DNA from 4 places in the Nitratireductor sp. GZWM139 genome. Region 1 is predicted to be linked to each of the others. Evidence: predicted binding sites of a transcription regulator. Region 1 holds the regulator's gene; each other region holds the start of a gene.
The links. Region 1 encodes PhoB, which activates phosphate uptake and scavenging genes when phosphate is short. Its sites were predicted from a motif close to TGTCATNNANCTGTCAT; they were not measured.
Positions count from the first base shown of each region.

Region 2: NDI72_RS02010 (RNA degradosome polyphosphate kinase) is a predicted target of PhoB. The motif match lies at 1,450-1,466, and genes of this name have one in related genera.
Region 3: phnF (phosphonate metabolism transcriptional regulator PhnF) is a predicted target of PhoB. The motif match lies at 2,105-2,121, and genes of this name have one in related genera.
Region 4: NDI72_RS15500 (bifunctional 2',3'-cyclic-nucleotide 2'-phosphodiesterase/3'-nucleotidase) is a predicted target of PhoB. The motif match lies at 2,119-2,135, and genes of this name have one in related genera.

Region 1 covers NZ_JAMQML010000008.1:26,197-29,464, reverse strand. The annotation lists gene pstA (phosphate ABC transporter permease PstA) at 1-171, shown strand, start outside; gene pstB (phosphate ABC transporter ATP-binding protein PstB) at 186-1,001, shown strand; gene phoU (phosphate signaling complex protein PhoU) at 1,036-1,746, shown strand; gene phoB (phosphate regulon transcriptional regulator PhoB) at 1,783-2,469, shown strand; gene NDI72_RS11400 (hypothetical protein) at 2,554-2,895, opposite strand; gene NDI72_RS11395 (DUF1328 domain-containing protein) at 2,984-3,151, opposite strand.
Region 2 covers NZ_JAMQML010000001.1:415,786-419,053, reverse strand. The annotation lists gene NDI72_RS02010 (RNA degradosome polyphosphate kinase) at 1-1,370, opposite strand, end outside; gene NDI72_RS02005 (zinc-finger domain-containing protein) at 1,539-1,781, shown strand; gene NDI72_RS02000 (FAD-dependent monooxygenase) at 1,797-3,017, shown strand; gene NDI72_RS01995 (amino acid ABC transporter ATP-binding protein) at 3,132-3,268, opposite strand, start outside.
Region 3 covers NZ_JAMQML010000006.1:257,592-260,859, reverse strand. The annotation lists gene NDI72_RS09920 (ABC transporter substrate-binding protein) at 1-1,192, opposite strand, end outside; gene phnF (phosphonate metabolism transcriptional regulator PhnF) at 1,317-2,081, opposite strand; gene phnG (phosphonate C-P lyase system protein PhnG) at 2,202-2,669, shown strand; gene phnH (phosphonate C-P lyase system protein PhnH) at 2,669-3,268, shown strand, end outside.
Region 4 covers NZ_JAMQML010000012.1:124,670-127,937, forward strand. The annotation lists gene NDI72_RS15500 (bifunctional 2',3'-cyclic-nucleotide 2'-phosphodiesterase/3'-nucleotidase) at 59-2,035, opposite strand; gene NDI72_RS15505 (5-formyltetrahydrofolate cyclo-ligase) at 2,256-2,900, shown strand; gene NDI72_RS15510 (Lrp/AsnC family transcriptional regulator) at 2,949-3,268, opposite strand, start outside.

The DNA of each region.
Region 1 (3,268 bases):
CCGCTCGATCCCGCTACGGCGCTGCCGGTTCAGATCTACATGTGGGCGAACGAGGCCGAACGCGCGTTTGTCGAGCGCACCTCGGGCGCTATCATGGTGTTGTTGCTGTTCCTCGCCGTGATGAACATTACCGCCATTATTCTGCGGCGGCGCGTCGAGCGTCGCTGGTAACGGAGTGGAAGGACATGAACATGCTCACTGATGCTGCTGTTGAAGAAGCACTGGATGCGAGCCAGAACTCGGACACCCTCAAGATGCGCGGTGAAGACGTCTGCGTCTTCTACGGCGAGAAACAGGCGCTGTTCGGCGTCAATCTCGACGTGCGCGAAAACCAGGTGACCGCGCTGATCGGCCCCTCGGGCTGTGGCAAATCCACGTTCCTGCGCTGCCTGAACCGCATGAACGACACGATCGACATTGCCCGGATCACCGGCAAGATCACGCTCGATGGCGAGGATATCTACGATCCCCGCATCGATGTGGTGGAGCTGCGCGCCCGGGTCGGCATGGTCTTCCAGAAGCCCAATCCGTTCCCCAAGTCGATCTACGAGAACATCGCCTACGGTCCGCGCATTCACGGTCTGGCGACGAAGAAGTCGGAGTTCGACGAGGTCGTGGAAGCGAGCCTCCAGAAGGCTGGCCTCTTCAATGAGGTGAAGGACCGCCTGCATGAGCCCGGCACCGGTCTTTCCGGTGGTCAGCAGCAGCGCTTATGCATCGCGCGCGCCATTGCCGTGTCGCCGGAAGTGATCCTGATGGACGAGCCCTGCTCGGCGCTCGATCCCATCGCCACCGCCAAGGTGGAAGAGCTGATTGACGAACTGCGCGAGAACTACACGATCGTGATCGTCACGCACTCCATGCAGCAGGCGGCCCGCGTCTCGCAGCGCACGGCGATGTTCCACCTCGGCAATCTGGTCGAGGAAGGCCCGACGGACAAGATGTTCACCAATCCGGATGACAAGCGCACCCAGGATTACATCACCGGACGCTTCGGCTGACGGCGCGGCAAACGCACAGATAAGGAACCAGACCATGGGCGAGCACACAGTCAGCTCCTTCGATGAGGAACTCGGTGAAATCGACCGCCTCATCCGCGACATGGGCGATCTCTCCGGCGAGATGACGCGCGCTTCCACCAGGGCGCTGCTGCACTCCGATACGGCGCTTGCACAGCGCATCATCTCCGATGACACGATCATGGACGCCAAGCAGCGCGACCTTGATGAGCGCGCCATCACGCTCATCGCAAAGCGCCAGCCGATGGCGCAGGATCTGCGCAGCGTCGTGGGCGCCATCCGCATGGCGGCTGATCTCGAGCGCATCGGCGATCTGGCCAAGAACATTGCCAAGCGCGTCGGCGCCGTGGGCGAAAGCGCCACGCCGCGCACGCTTGCGCATTCCATCGACGCGATGGCCGGCCTCGTGCTGAAACAGGTCAATTCGGTGGTCGAGCACTATGTGGCGCGCAATGCCGAGGCGTTAATCCGGCTGCGCGACGAGGATGAGGAAATCGACATTCAGTACACGTCGGTTTTCCGCGAACTCCTCACCTACATGATGGAAGACCCGCGCAACATCACGGCCTGCACGCACCTCCTGTTCTGTGCGAAAAATCTTGAGCGTATCGGCGACCATGTGACCAATATCGCCGAAAATGCCTATTATGTGGTGACGGGGTCCCAGCTTCCGGTCCAGCGGCCGAAGCTTGACGAAACACAGATGACGGTCGAATCCGATGTCTAACCGGCCGTAGACTGCCCGAGGAGAATGCCTGCCATGATTGCCCCCAAGGTCATGGTCGTTGAAGACGACGAACCGCTTTGCGTCTTGCTCAAGTACAATCTGGAAGCCGAAGGCTATCAGGTCGAGATGATCTCTCGCGGCGATGAAGCCGAAGTGCGCCTGCAGGAAAACGTACCCGATCTGCTCGTTCTGGACTGGATGGTTCCGGCCGTTTCCGGCATCGAGCTGTGCCGCCGGCTGCGCATGCGCCCCGAAACGGAGCGCCTGCCGATCATCATGCTCACCGCCCGTGGCGAGGAAAGCGACCGTGTGCGCGGCCTTTCAACCGGCGCGGACGACTATCTGGTGAAGCCTTTCTCGACGCCGGAATTCGTGGCGCGTGTTCGCGCGCTTCTGCGGCGCGCGAAGCCGGAAGTGCTCTCGACGGTTCTCTCGGTCGGGGACATCGTGCTCGACCGTGAATCGCACCGTGTCTACCGCCGCAAGAACGAGATCCGTCTCGGGCCGACAGAGTTCCGCCTCCTGGAATTCATGATGCAGCATCCCGGCCGCGTCTTCTCGCGAAGCCAGCTGCTCGACAATGTCTGGGGCGAGACGATCTATATCGACGAGCGCACCGTGGACGTGCATGTGGGCCGGCTGCGCAAGGCCGTGAACCACGGGCGTCTGCCCGATGTGATCCGCACCATTCGCGGCGCGGGCTATGCGATCCGCGAAGCCTGACAGACGCGATACAGCCATTAAAAAAAGCCCCGGTTCGACCGGGGCTTTTTCGTTGAAGCTCTTCGCGCGTTATTTCGTGGCCCGTTATTTCGTGGCGGCGTGTCCGGGGCGGGCATGCTCGTTCTGCGCCACGGCAAAGCTCGTCACCGGCTCGATGGAAGCTGTCAGCTCGCCATTGCTGGTGATGTCCCACTCCAGGATCGCATCGTCATAGACAAGTGCGGGATCCACATAGACGCAGGTGGCGAGAACCTGCGGCGCTTCGGTTTCCAGCTCGCGCATTGCAACCGGCTTCTCCGCCTCGCACTCCTCAAACGTCTCGTAGACCGGGGTGGGGGCGGGCAGTTCCTGGCATTCGCGCGTGTCGCCGGCCCCCACATTGCCTGAGCAGCCGACAATCAAAAGAAGTGCAGCGATGTGTTCCATGGCTTTCTCCTTTCATTGTCTTCACGAAACGGAAGCCATGGATGGTCCGGTTCGCTTATGCCGCATTCGTTTATGTGTGCGTCGCCGTTTAGCGACCGCGTTTCAGAAGGCCCATGATCAGCGAGATCGCGAGCAGGGCGAGGAAGATGTAGAAGAGGATCTGCGCAATGCCTGCCGAAGCGCCGGCAATTCCGCCGAAACCGAGTGCGCCGGCGATGATCGCGACGACAAGGAATATCAGGGCCCAGTATAGCATTCTGTCTCTCCGTTTAGTTATGCCGGTTAAACGTCTGGCATTCGGATTTGGTTCCGCCGGAGAGATTTTGGGCAAAAGAAAAGCCGCCCGGAGGCGGCTTTTTTGAGAAACGCGTGA
Region 2 (3,268 bases), on a different contig from region 1:
ACGAGCGACATCTTGGCGTGGGTCTTGAGTTCGAGGAAGCCGAACACGACCTGCACGCCGGCACGCTCCAGATCGCGCGCCCAGCGGATGTTTGCTTCCTCGTCGAAGCGGGCTTTTAACTCCACCAGCGCCGTGACCGACTTGCCGGCCTCCGACGCCTCGATGAGCGCCCGCACGATGGGGCTGTCATTGGAGGTGCGGTAAAGCGTCTGCTTGATGGCCACCACTTCCGGGTCCAGCGACGCCTGGCGTAGGAACTGCACCACGACATCGAAGGATTCATACGGGTGGTGGACGATAAGGTCCTTCTCGCGGATGGCGGCGAAACAGTCGCCATTATGCTCGCGAATGCGCTCCGGGAAACGCGGATTGTAGGGCGAGAAGAGCAGGTCTTCGCGCGGCACTTTCACGATCTCGGAAATCTGGTTGATCGCCAGCGGCCGCTCCAGAACCGTGATGCGGTTTTCGGCAACGCCCAGCTCGCTGGCGACGAAGTCGCGCAGGCCTTCGGGCATCTCGTCATCGAACTCAATGCGGATCACCGAGCCGCGGCGGCGGCGCTTGAGCGCCGATTCGAAGAGGCGCACCAGATCCTCGGCCTCTTCCTCCACCTCGATATCGCTGTCGCGAATGAGGCGGAACGTGCCCGAACCGATAACCTTGTAACGCGGGAACAGCTTGCCGATGAAAAGGTTGACCACATCTTCCAGCGTGATGAAACGCACCGTGCCATTGTGCACCGGAAGCTGGATGAAGCGCTTGAGCGCCACCGGCAGGCGCAGAAGCGCCGTCATCGGCTCCAGTTCGCCCTCATGCTGGAGTTCGAGCGCAATGGAGAAGCCGAGATTCGGGATGAACGGGAACGGGTGCGCCGGGTCGATGGAAAGCGGCGTCAGAACCGGGAAAATCGCTTCCATGAAGTGATCTTCGAGCCATTGCATGTCGACTGGGTTCAGCGCATCGGCGCGCACCAGCTCAATGCCTTCCTTGCGCAGAAGGTCCAGCAGTGCATTCAGGCTTGCGTGCTGGTCGTTCTGCAGTCCGGCCACCTCGCGCAGCACATGCTCAAGCTGCTCTTCCGGCGTGCGGCCATCGGCGCTGCGCGTGGCGATGTGCTCGCGCACCTGACCGGCAAGACCGGCGACGCGCACCATGAAGAACTCATCGAGATTGTCGGCCGAGATCGACAGGAAACGCAGCCGCTCGAGCAGCGGATGGTTTTCGTTCTGCGCCTCGCCGAGAACACGGCGATTGAACTGCAGCCAGGAGAATTCGCGATTGACGAAACGGTCCGGCCCCACGGCGGCGATCTGCCCAGTCGGTCCGCCATCAACGGAGAATTCTTTCGTGACCGGCTTCAACTGGTTCATGATCCTGCCTGCGCCCCTTGATTTCCACAGCACGGGCCGTTGTCTACTGGTGGCCCAGTGTACCTCGTGACATGGTTTTATGACAGTTTCATATCAGAGGCTTGCAAAGACGCAGTTTATGCTACAAACGCAAGCGACTTTCCAACGCATTCCAAGCGGGAGAAGATGATGGCCGGATCAGCCATTCCCCATTTCCAGAACACCAACGGACACCAGGCAATCGAAATCGGCGTGAAGGAATTCATGTGCGTCGGTGCGAATCCGCCCTTCGATCATCCGCATGTGTTCATCGACATGGGCGATGAGAACGAGCGGGTCTGCCCCTATTGCTCGACGCTTTACCGCTACAATCCGGCGCTGAAGGCGACGGACACGAAGCCCGAGGGCTGCATTTACGACGAAGCGGCCTGATCGGCCCGCAGGCCGATGACGGACGAACCAGCAGCAATCATCGTCGGCGCAGGCGTTGCCGGGCTGACGGCAGCACTTGCCCTGGCGCGGCATGGTCTTGCCTCGCGCATCTATGAGCGTGCGCCGGAACTCCACGAAGTGGGGGCCGGCCTTCAGCTTTCGCCCAACGCAACCCGCCTGCTCGACAGGCTGGGCGTGCTTGAGGAACTGCGCGCTTCGGCCGTGGAGCCGCAGGCCGTCGTTCTCAAGAAGGCTGCGACACTCGCCCCCCTCACCCATGTTCCGCTCGGTGCGGCCGCACAGGCCCGCTGGGGCGCACCTTATCTTGTGGTGCACCGCGCCGATCTGCAGGCAGCCCTTCTGAACCGTGCGCGCCAGCAACCGCTGATCGAGATCGTCACCGGCGCGCTGGCCGAGAAAGCCGATTTCCACGCCGGTCGTCCACGCCTTCAGATCCTGCGGGACGGCGAAAGCGAAGAGGTGCACACGCCCCTCCTGATCGCGGCAGACGGGGTCTGGTCGCATCTGCGCCGCCTCGCCCGCACCGCCGTGCGCAGCCGCTTTACCGGTTACGTCGCCTGGCGCGCGACAGTCCCCGTCGAAGAGGCGCTGGCTGCCGGCGACGGTGCGATCCAGCCCGACCGGGTGACGGCCTTCATGCACCCCAAATTCCATCTGGTCGCCTATCCGATCAGTGGTGGCAAGGCGATCAATCTGGTTGCGATTGTGCCGGGCGAAGTGCCGCTCAACGCCTGGGCGCAGGATGCTGACGACGCGCCGCTGAAAAAGACGCTCGCCAGCGCCAATCCCGCCCTTGCCAGGCTGGCCGCCAGCAGACATGCCTCCTGGACCGTCTGGCCCATCCATCAGGTGGACCCGGCCGATGCCTGGACAAAGCCCGAGGGCCTCGCGTTGATCGGTGATGCCGCCCATGCGGTGCCGCCCTTTGCGGCGCAGGGCGCCGGCATGGCGATTGAAGATGCGACCGTGCTTGTCAATCTTGTCGCGAAGCACCGCGATGCGCCTTCTGTGGCGCTTGCGGCCTATGAGGCGCAGCGCAAACCGCGCGTGAGCCGCGTCGCCCGACGCGGCGCGTTCAACCGCTTCACCTGGCACGCCAGCGGTCCCGTGGCGCTTGTGCGCGATGCCGTGCTCAAGACACGCAGCCAGGAAGCGCTGATGGCGGATTTCGACTGGCTCTACGGTTTCGACGCAGAAGCGGCTCCTGAAAGCTGAGGCGGGCTGACAGCCCCTGCCCGCCGCTCTCTTCCCGGTTCATCCCCCAAATGCAAAACGCCGCGCTCCCGTGAGGAAACGCGGCGTTTGGTGTCTGCGCCGGAGCGCCTGTGGTCAGTGCAGGATCTGCGACAGGAACAGTTTTGTGCGCTCGTGCTGCGGGTTGTCGAAGAACTCCGCCGGGGTGTTCTGCTCGACGATCTGCCCCTGATCCATGAAGATCACGCGGTTCGCCACCTGACGGGCAAAGC
Region 3 (3,268 bases), on a different contig from region 1:
TTTCGATGCGCTCCATCCAGCTCGGATGCGGCTCGTCCAGCGCCGGGCCGAGTTCGTCGGGCCGCAGCGTTGCGACGCCGAGATCGATGGCGTCGAAGCGGGCGCGGTCATTCACATCCAGCCTGTCGAGCGCGAGCACCGTCGGATCGCCCCAGATGGCTGGATCCTGCTTGCGCGCCTGTGCCTCGGGCGACATCAGGAAATTGGCAGCCACCAGCGCCCCCGCCTTCGCCGAAGCATTGTAGGGGATGGTCAGGAAGTGGGTGTTGGCCAGCGTGCCGCCGGGAAAGGTGAAGGAACGCACCGTGTCCGGCAGCTCGCCATTGGCAATGGCGTTCGAGGCTTCAGCCGGATTGAAGGCGAAGATGATGTCGAGTTCGGAATCGGCCAGAAGCTGCTTCATCGCCGGGTAATTCTGCGGATAGGCACGGCCGGAGCGCCACATGGCCGGGTTCAGCGCATCGAGATAGTCGAAAAGCGGCTTCGTCACCTGATCGAACGCATCTTCATCGACCGGTTTTTGCAGCAATGCCGGGTCTTCGACCGTTTCGGCCAGAACCTGCTTCAGGAAGGAAGAGCCTATGAAATCCGGCGGCTGCGGATAGGAGAAGCGGCCGGGGTTTTCCTGCGCCCATTTCAACAGCCCGTCGGCATCCTGCGGCAGGTCTTCCACATGGATGCGCGCGGTGTCGTAGAAGAAGACAAGTTTCGCCATGCCCCACGGGCTTTCCAGCCCTTCCACCGGCACGGTGAAGTCGGTGCGGATGGTCGGCTTGTTCTCGACATCCACAAAGGCCCAGTTGGGAAGCTTTTCCGCCCAGCCCGGCGAGAGGATCAGCCCCTGTTGCTTTATGGCGGCAAAGTTCTCGCCATTGATCCAGATGAGATCGACCGTTCCGCCCGTATCGCGACCGGCGGCCTTTTCCGCCACCACGGTGGCGACCGCGCTGGCCGTATCCTCAAGCTTCACATGTCTGAGCGTGACGCCGTAGCGCTCTTTCAGTTCGTCACCCGCCCACTCGATGTAATCGTTGATGTTCTGCGAACCGCCCCAGGCGTTGAAATAGACCGTTTCGCCACGCGCATCCTTCAGAACCGCATCCCAGTTCGAGGGATCGGGCTGCGTCGTATCGGCGGCGGCTGGAACCGCGCCAATGGCCAGAAGTGCAGTCGAGAATAGCAGTGCGCGCAAGCGAAACCCCTTTGTTGCCCTTGTTTGAAACCCGTTGGGATAGAGCACGTCAGGGCGGATCAAATCAACGCAAACCACCTCGCGCTGCGGTCACTTCGCGGTGAGTTGTGGGTGATGTGCGCTCTCAGCCGGTCTCGTCCGCGCCGGGTATGTGCAACTCGATACGGTCGGCGGCAAAGCGGGTCTCGGAATACTGCACGGGCTGTCCCTGCGCATCCACATTGATGGCAATGGTCACCAGAACGATCGCGCCGGGCGAAAGCTGCAGGTCTTTCAGATCGCCCGCTTCTGCGTGCCGGGCTGTTACAGTGGTGCTGTGGCGCAGATAATCGGCAAGGCCCAGTTCCCGGAACGAGGCCGTGATCGAGCGCGTTCGCGAAAAAATTTCCGCCATGCCCGCAAACCGCTCTGCGTCGAACCAGCCACGGGCGCGGGAAACGGGCCGTCCATCGGCATGCGAAAGCGTCTCCAGCCGGATCACCGGCGCGCCGGGCGAAAGACACAACGCCTTTGCAACATCAAGGCTCGCGGGCTCCACCGCATGATCGAGCAGATCGGCGGCGAGCCCGCGCGACTGCCCCGCCAGCCCTTCCGAAAAACGCGTACGGCTGCGGATGGGATAGGCCAGCCGCCTGCGTCCCTCGACAAAGGTGCCGCGCCCCTGCTCTGCGCGTAAAACGCCTTCCTGCACAAGCGCCGCAATCGCCGTGCGCACCGTGTGCCGGTTGACGCCAAAGCGCTCCGCAAGCGCCACTTCCGGCGGCATGCGCCCTCCCTGCCCCAGAAGACCTTCACTGATCTCGCGCCGCATGCGGTCGGCGATCTGCCGCCAGAGCGCAACGCCGCTGCGCCGCTCGATCACCGCTTCCTTTTTCTTCGCCTGCGCCAAAATCCCGTTCTCCCCGGCTGCGCTGTCATCAACGCGTCATGGACACCCGTTAGGCAAAACCCATAATATGTTTGGTTGTCTAGAACAATAGACAAATTGGCGAACGAGGAAGGAGACATCATGGTCTCACGACAGGAAAGACAGGCGGTCACCGAGCGGCGGCGCGAAGCGATGGCGGTGCTGGCCATGGCGAGCGGCGCCGATCTCATGCACCTCTGGAACGAAGCCGGGCTGCCCGACGAGGCCGAAACGCTGCGCGGACCTGAAACCGGCCTTGTGACCGTTCGCGGCCGCATGGGCGGCGGCGGCGCGCCGTTCAACTTCGGCGAAGCCACCGTCACGCGCGCCACCGTCAAGCTTCCCGGCGGCGAGGTTGGCCACGCCTATGCGCTTGGCCGCGAGAAAATGAAGGTGCGGGTTGCCGCCCTCATCGACGCGTTGCGCCAGCAACCTGACCTTGAAGCCCGGATCGAGGAGAAGATCCTCGCACCGCTGCGCGCCCGCCGCATCGAGGCTGACGCGACCCGTCGCGCCGAAACGGCGGCCACCAAGGTCGACTTCTTCACCATGGTTCGCGGAGAGGACTGATGACGCTCGATTCCATCGCCATCGAAGGCGGTTTCCAGAACCCGGTCTTCGACGCCCAGACCATTTTTCGCGCCGTCATGCAGGCCATGGCCGAGCCCGGCACGATCCACAGGGGCATTGCGCTCGCCAAGCCGCCCGCACCGCTGACGCCCGAGGCCGCAGCCGTCGCGCTGGCGCTTTGCGATCAGGACACGCCGATCTGGCTTGACCCCGCGCTTGCGGGCGATGAGGCGGTCCGCGCCTGGCTCGCCTTCCACACCGGCGCGCCGCTCGCCAACACGCCGGCCGATGCGCATTTCATCCTGGCGGCTGATCCCGAGCACCTGATCGGGCTGGAGAACTTTGCCCAGGGCTCGCAGGAATATCCCGACCGCTCGGCAACGCTCGTTCTTCAGGTGAACGACCTTTCGGGCGGCGAGGAACTGGTTCTCGACGGCCCCGGCATCGAAAACGAGGCGCGCCTCGCGCCCCGTCCCATGCCGCGTCATTTCACCCGCCAGTGGGCGCAGAACCACGCCCGCTTTCCGCGCGGCATCGACCTGATCCTGGTCAGCCGCGAGGGCCTTGCGGCCCTGCCCCGCTCCACCCGCATCACCAGC
Region 4 (3,268 bases), on a different contig from region 1:
AGGCCGGGCAATGCGCCCGACCTCTCATCACCGATCATTATATTTAACCGACTACCGTTCAGAGCGTGATGCGGTAGAGCGCGAAACCTTCCTTGCCCTCGCCCGCCGGCTCGATGGAAACGCCCTCGACGCTCGAAGCGAACGCCGCGCCCTTCGGCCCGGTCTCGAACAGCACCGAGGTGTTTTCCAGCGGCTTGAAGTTCCAGTTGGCGTCGGCGGACGGGTTGATCGTGCCCTGTTCCACGATATAGCGCACGATCACGTCGCGGTTCGTGTCGGGCGCTTCGAAGATCACCTTGTCCGGGCCGATGCCGGGGAAATTGCCCCCGCCCCCGCCACGGTAATTGTTGGTCGCGACGACAAACTTCTGCGCCGGATCGATGGCCGCGCCCTTGAACTGCAGATCGACGATGCGGTTCGAATCCGCGTTCAGAAGCTCGCCCTTGGGCGAATATTTTGCAGGCTGCGAAAGATCGATCCGGTAGATCACCCCGTCGATCACATCGAAATTGTAGGACGGGAAGGTCGGATCGAGCAGTGGCTGGTCGGCCTTGCCCGGCTCCACCTGATTGAAGATGCCGGCCGACATTTCCAGCCATTCCTTCACATCCGCCCCGGTCACCAGAACCGCCTGCACCGTGTTGGGGTAGAGATAGAGGTCGGCGACATTCTTGATCGCCACATCGCCTGCCGGCACATCCGTATAATAGTCGGGTCCGCCGCGTCCGCCGGCCTTGAAGGGGGCTGCCGCCGAAAGCACCGGCACATCCCTGTGCGCGCCATCCTTCAGCATGTCGGTGATGTACCAGGTTTGCGCCTGGCTCACGACCTGCACGGACGGATCGTCCGCCACCAGTGCGAAATAGGAATGCAGCGGCGCAGAGGTCTTGCCCACGGCGGTGCGCACATATTTCAGCGTCGCCTCGTGGTCCTCGCGCACCGCGTCTTCCACCTTGGCCACGCTTTCCACCAGCGGTTCGGCCTTGCGCTCCACGCGCTTGAAGATCGGCCGCGCCTCCGAGGTGGAGTTCACCACCATCCAGCGATTGCCGTCGCGTTCAAGCATCAGGTCGATCAGCCCCAGATGCGAGCCCCAGAAACCGCCCATCACCGCCGGCTTGCCGGCAATCGTGCCCTTCGCATTGTCGACGCCTTCCAGCCCCTCGAATTTCGGGCCGGGGAAATCCAGATGGCTGTGCCCCGTCACGATGGCGTCAACGCCGTCAACACCGGCCAGAAGCAGCGAGGCGTTTTCGAGGTTCTCCTCATACTTCGCCGGGCCGATGCCGGAATGCGACAGCGCCACCACGATATCGGCGCCCTCTTCGCGCATCTGCGGCACCCAGGCCTCTGCGGCCTTCACGATGTCGCGCGTCATGGCCTTGCCAGCCAGATGCTTCGAATCCCAGTTCATGATCTGCGGCGGCACGAACCCGATCAGGCCCACCCGGATCGGATGCTCTTCGCCATTGCCGTCCTTCACCTTGCGATCAAGGATCACATAAGGTTTCAGGAAAAGCGCGTCATCGCGCGCGTTGGCAGCGAGCTCGCCCTTGGTCACATTGGCGCAGACGAAGGGGAAGTTCGCGCCATCGAGCACCTTGAACATGAAGTCGAGCCCGTAATTGAACTCGTGATTGCCGAGCGTCGAGCAATCATAGCCCAGCGTGTTCATACCCTTGATCACCGGATGAACATCACCCTCGCGCATGCCGCGTTCATAGGCGATGTAATCGCCCATCGGGTTGCCCTGCAGGAAGTCGCCGTTGTCCACCAGGATCGAATTCGTGGCTTCCGCGCGAATGCCGTCGATGATCGCGGCCGTGCGCGCCAGCCCCATCGTGTCGTTGGGCTTGTCGGCATAATAGTCATAGGGAAAGACATGCACATGCAGATCGGTCGTTTCCATGATGCGCAGATGCGCCTGATTGCCGGAAGCGCGTGCGGAAAACGGATGCATGAGAACCAGCGAACCGGCAGCAGCCGATCCGGCGAGGAAGGTACGACGGGAAAGCAGGGCGTGCGGTCGGGTCATGGTCATCTCTCTTTCAATCTTTGAAACGGAAACAGCGATCAGTCATGATTGCGCTCTCGTGGCGAGACTTCCAGCAAAAACTCGTGACGCCCGCATGACAGGGCCATGGCACAAACGGCGCTTCACATGTCGCAGCGAGAAAAGCGCATCAGCCGCCCGCCCCGCAGTCTTGATAAGCGCTGCACGAACAAAGCAGAGAAAGCAGAGGGAGAGAAAAGAGATGAACACTTCTTCCGGCGACCGGGATTACGCCTCACCGCCCTGCTTCATGCATGAGCTGGCAAGCGGCGCACAGGCGGCTGATGCAGACCACTGGCCGGATGTCCGGCGCTGGCGCAAGGCGGCCCGCGAGCGCCTCATCGCCGAGCGTCTCGCCGTCCCGGCGAAAACCCGAAGCGAACTTGCAGAAGACATTGCCAATCAGCTCGACCGTCTCATCGGCGATCCCGCCGGCCGGGTGATCGGCCTCTACTGGCCGTTCCGGGGGGAGCCGGATCTACGCCCATGGCTTGCCCGATGCGCAGCGCGGGGAGCAGAGACCGCGCTCCCCGTCGTCATCGAAAAGGGCGCACCGCTCGTCTTCCGGCCCTACCGGCCCGGCGACACACTTGAACGCGGCGTGTGGAACATTCCCGTTCCCGCAACGCAGGCGGAAATCGCGCCTGATATCGTGGTTTCACCGCTGGTCGGCTTCGACGCCGCGCGCTACCGGCTGGGCTATGGCGGCGGTTTCTACGACCGCACCCTCGCCGCACTGGCGAAGAAACCGCTGGTCGTGGGCATCGGCTATGCCTTCTCGCAATTGCCGACCATCTACCCGCAGCCCCATGACATTGCGATGGATCACATAGTGACTGCTGGCTGACTGCGGGCGAGAAGATTTTGCCGTCAGGCGTCCCCGCCTGACCCCGGATCAGGACATTTCAGGCTTCAGCCCCAGCGCTGTGCGGTCCACCACTTCGCGAAGCGCAAAGGCCGAGTTGATCTTGATGACATGCGGCATGCCCGTCAGCCATTCCTTGTGAACGCGCTCATAGTCCTGCAGATCCCGCGCAGCGACCCGCAGAATGTAGTCATATTCGCCCGCCATCAGATGGCATGACACCACATTCGGGCAGCGCTGCACCGCCGCCTCAAACTCGCTCAACGTGCGTTCGAACTGGCCCGACAAGGAGATATGGACTATCACCGTTACACCATGTCCAAGGGCTGCATTCGAAAGCCGGGCATGGT